DNA from 2 places in the Cryobacterium sp. CAN_C2 genome. Region 2 is predicted to be linked to the other one. Evidence: riboswitches for the same ligand, from Rfam matches in the RefSeq annotation. Region 2 holds a riboswitch; the other holds the start of a gene.
What was found. A riboswitch is a leader RNA that binds a small molecule or an ion and turns the genes downstream of it on or off. The one in region 2 is predicted to bind thiamine pyrophosphate.

Region 1: another riboswitch for thiamine pyrophosphate. It lies ahead of IWX77_RS01465 (ECF transporter S component); the one in region 2 lies ahead of IWX77_RS15105 (3-oxoacyl-ACP reductase).

The regions. Positions count from the first base shown of each region.
Region 1 is NZ_JADOUX010000001.1:308,559-310,752, forward strand. Features, by position in the region: gene dinB (DNA polymerase IV) at 1-123, shown strand, start outside; gene IWX77_RS01455 (hypothetical protein) at 133-459, shown strand; gene IWX77_RS01460 (hypothetical protein) at 540-779, opposite strand; TPP riboswitch at 822-931, shown strand; gene IWX77_RS01465 (ECF transporter S component) at 964-1,611, shown strand; gene IWX77_RS01470 (ABC transporter ATP-binding protein) at 1,615-2,194, shown strand, end outside.
Region 2 is NZ_JADOUX010000024.1:4-2,197, reverse strand. Features, by position in the region: gene IWX77_RS15110 (LLM class flavin-dependent oxidoreductase) at 1-425, opposite strand, end outside; gene IWX77_RS15105 (3-oxoacyl-ACP reductase) at 437-1,201, opposite strand; TPP riboswitch at 1,258-1,360, opposite strand; gene IWX77_RS15100 (hypothetical protein) at 1,646-1,816, opposite strand; partial or broken gene IWX77_RS15095 (transposase) at 2,012-2,194, shown strand, end outside.

The DNA.
Region 1 (2,194 bases), on a different contig from region 2:
GTGGGACTGTGGGATCCGGACGAAGACTGGCGGAGTGCCGAGCTGGCGGTTGATTCCGTGACCGAACGATTCGGGGCGGGAACCGTGCGTCCGGCCTCGTTCTTCAAGCCCTGGGCGCGCTAACCTGTTGGAATGACCAGCCTCCCGGAAAAACTCGCAGAAACGTTTCGTGCCGCCGGTGTGAAATCGGCCTACGGTGACCCCGTGCAAATCGACGGCGTCACCCTCGTTCCCGTGGCGCTTGCCTACTACGGCTTCGGTGGCGGCGACGCCGGTGAAGGTGGTGCCGGTTCGGGCGGTGGCGGCGGCGGAGTGACCGTGCCGATCGGTGCGTACGTGAAGTCTGGCGGAACCGCCCGCTTCGAGCCCAACGTCATCGCGCTGCTCGCCGTCGGCGTACCGTTCCTGATCGTGGCCGGTCGCGCCCTCGCGCGAGTGATCCGAGCCCTCAAGAAGTAGCTCTTCTCTGCACCGGGCCCTTCGCTGTTTCCGGGCCCGGCCCGGAACGTGGGCCCATGAGAGAACCTGGGCCCGCCTTCCTAAGGTGGGCCCAGACGAGTACGGCGCGGCCTGCGCTCGCGCCGGATGCGCAGCGGCCAGCGCGGGCGGCGCGCGAAACGACGCCGCAACCAGTGCGGCACGCGCGGCCGCAACCAGGCCGGCCAGTGCCACGGGCCGTTCACGGGCAAGCCCTGCGCGATTCGACGGCGCCGCAGAATGAACCGGCGCATGAGCACAAGATACAGGGCCGCCAACACGAGCAAAATACCGACGCTCATAGTGTGCTCCCCATTCCGTCAGTCTAGGCGGGGCACTAGTATTGAAGCGATCACGGGAGTCCGGTATACCGGGCTGAGAGGAAGCTGCATAGGCTTCGACCGTCGAACCTGATCTGGATCATGCCAGCGCAGGGAGGCTTCTCAATCCCGTGCCCTGTATTCACCTACGGAAAGGGCACGAACAGTGCACGCTACAACCACACATCTGGGCCAGCCCACGTCTGAGCGCACGCCGCGCAACTTTCGCTGGCGCGTCGTCGACATCGTCGTCGCGAGCGTCATCGGCGTCGCGAGCGGTGTCATCTTCTGGGCCTGGGGCCTCGCCTGGTCGCCGCTCAGCGCGATCCTCGCGTTCACGCCCGGACTGGAAGGCCTGCTGGCCGGCGGCTGGCTGTTTGCCGGAGTGCTCGGCGGCCTCATCATTCGCAAGCCCGGCGCAGCGCTCTACACCGAGGTCATCGCGGCCGTTGTGTCGATGCTGATCGGCACCCAGTGGGGGTTCTCCACACTCATCTGGGGCATCGTGGAGGGTCTCGGCGCGGAGATCGTGCTGGCCCTGTTCCTGTACGCCAACTGGCGCCTGGGCGTAGCCCTGCTCGCGGGCGCCGGAGCGGGCGTGGCCGTTGGACTGCTCGACACGACCTTCACGAGCTATGCGGCGCTGGACTTTGGCTACAAGGCCGTCTATTTCGTATCCGCTGTGGTGTCGGGCACCGTTCTGGCCGGGTTGCTGTCCTGGCTCACCGTGCGCGGCCTGGCCCGCACCGGCGCACTCGGCCGGTTCGCCTCCGGGCGGGAAGGTTCGCCAGCGCCCTCCACCGCGCTCAGCTAGCGGATGCCTCCCCCCTCTTCGTTCACGCCCGCTCGCCGCCCGCAGATCCGAGCCGTGCAGATCCGCGCCCGCAACTGGGGCTGGCGCCACGCCGGGCGCCATAACCAGGCGGTATCGAGGCTCGACCTGCAGATTGAGCCCGGCGAGCGGGTACTGCTGCTCGGGGCCAGCGGTGCCGGAAAGAGCACCCTGGTACACGCGCTGGCCGGGGTGCTCGGCGACGCTGAAGACGGGGACGAGACGGGTTGTCTACTCGTTGACGGGCGACGCGCCGCCGAGGCACGTGGGCGGGTCGGTTTGGTGCTGCAAGACCCGGATTCTCAGGTTGTGCTCGCCCGGGTCGGAGACGACGTGGCGTTCGGCTGCGAGAACCTCGCCGTACCGCGTGCCGAGATCTGGCCGCGCGTGCGACGCGCCTTGGCCGAGGTGGGCCTGAACCTGCCGCTCGACCATCCCACCTCGGGCCTGAGCGGCGGCCAGAAACAGCGCCTGGCCCTCGCCGGCGTGCTCGCTATGCAGCCGGGGCTGCTGCTGCTCGACGAACCAACGGCCAACCTCGACCCGGGCGGCGTCATCGACGTGC
Region 2 (2,194 bases):
GGCATCACCTCCAGCCCGTGGTTGCGGGCCTCGGCATCGAACATGGAGGTGACCACGTTCCAGCCGACCCGTCCATTACTGATGTGGTCGAGGGAGGCCAGCATCCTCGCTGCGTGGAAGGGAGTGTAAAAGGTAGCAGAAACAGTGCTGACCAGACCGATCCTGTCCGTAACCCGTGCCATCGCCGCCAACGCCGTTAACGGCTCGAAAAACCACCGAGGGCCAGCAGTGACGTCGCCGACGGACTGCCCATCGGCGAAGAACACAGCGTCAAAAAGGCCGCGTTCCGCGGTTTGAGCAAGACTCTCGTAATAACCAATATCTCCGAGCTGCTCCAGTGACGACCCGGGGCGACGCCAAGCAGCGCTGTGGTGGCCGCAGCCCATGAGAAACGCATTGAAATGAAGCTGGCGTGGGTTCGACATTACAAACCCTTTCAGTTCATGACCAGGCCGCCGTCGACCACCAGATTCTGGCCCGTGACGGACCGTGCCCACGGGGACGCGAAGAACAGAACGGCGTCGGCGAATTCCGCCGGGGTGGTGACCTTCCCCAGCGGGGTGGCCGCGGCGATGAAATCGAACACTTCCTCGGGGGTGGCAGCGCTCGCATCCGTTGTGCGCAAAAGCCCGCCAGAGACCATGTTCACCGCGATATTGTGCTGGCCAAGATCTGCTGCCAGAGTGCGAGTCAAGGCCAGCAAGGCCGCCTTGGCGGAAGTGTAGTCGTGGTACGGGACCACCGGGTTCTGGAACAGGTTGGTGCCAATATTGATAATTCGGCCGAACCCGAGTTCGCGCATGCCGGGCAGTGCCTGCTGAGTGGTGTTCAGCGCGCTGCGCACGCTCCCGGAGAACTGGGCCTCGAACTCCTCCCAGGTGATTCCTGCAGCACCGGAGCGGGCGTCACCGTTGAACGAGAAATCCGCCAGCGCGTTATTGACCACTGTGGTGACGGGGGAACCGAAATGTGCTGCAGCCGCAGCGAGCAGTTCCGCGACCTGAGCGGCGTCCGTGACGTCGGCCTGCACAGCAATCGCCTGCTTACTTCCATAATCTGCAGCGAGAGCCTGCGCGCCGGCCGCGCTGGTGCGATAATTAATGATCACTCTGGCGCCCTGCGCGGCGAAGGCCGCCACAATGCTGTGCCCCAGGCCTCGCCCGCCACCGGTGACCAAGACAATCTGTTCTGCTAATTGCATGGATTTTCTTCACCTTAAATTAGGCGAAAGGATGTGGTTCGGCCCCAGTACGGTGCGCAATCCCCCACTGACATCCCTTCGCTAGTTCGAACTAGATCAGGTTCAACGGGTGTCATCTCAGCCCAGCGTCATACAGCCCGGGCACCCCGTGTCACTCACAGCGTATACCGATCCCCGGCTTCTTCGACTCCGGACCAACGCTTAGCGCCAACCACTGTTCCGCAACGGGCCAGATCCCGGAACGAACGAAAAAGCCCCGGCATGTATCGCTTGGGGAAGACGAACATGAGGACCGGGGCTAATCGTTGGAGTGGGGGACTCCAATGCATAACGGTACACGCGCGTCGCCGACTGATGACTCCGGCGCGCCCGGTGAAGAAAAGTCAGCACCGCAACTGACCATGCTTCGCGCCCTGTGTGGCTCCGTCGCGGGTCTCGAACCGGTCAGCTCGGGCGGACCCACTGCTGTTGCGCTGGTTCCCAATGGCCGTCCTCGATCTCGGCGCTGAGGGCTGGCTGCAGCATCGCGTTGATCAGGGAGGCCGCATCCTCCGGGTCGAGGCAGTCGCTCAGCAGGGGGACGGTCTTGGCAACTTTGCGGTATCCGTCGGTCATGCCACGTGGTACCTGGAGCGTTGTGAATGGGGCCAGGTGTCGGTGGTGCGCTTCGGTGTGGACGCTGATGCGGAGTTGGCGTGCGTCGATTCGCATCGTTGTGGTGAGGATGGCCAGATCGACGAGTGGGCTGCTGCGGATATCTCGGACAGTGGGCCCTCTTAAAATGAGGGTTCACTGAAAGTAGAGAACCGCATGACCGCACCACGCCGGAAATTCACCCAGGAGTTCAAAGACGAGTTGTGCCGCGAGGTGATCAACACGTCGAAACCGATCAAGGATGTGGCCGAGACGCTGCGCAACTGGCTGAACAAGCATCGCGAAGCGAACGGCGGCACCGAGACGGAGCTGACGGTCCCGGAGCGAGCCCGTCTGAAG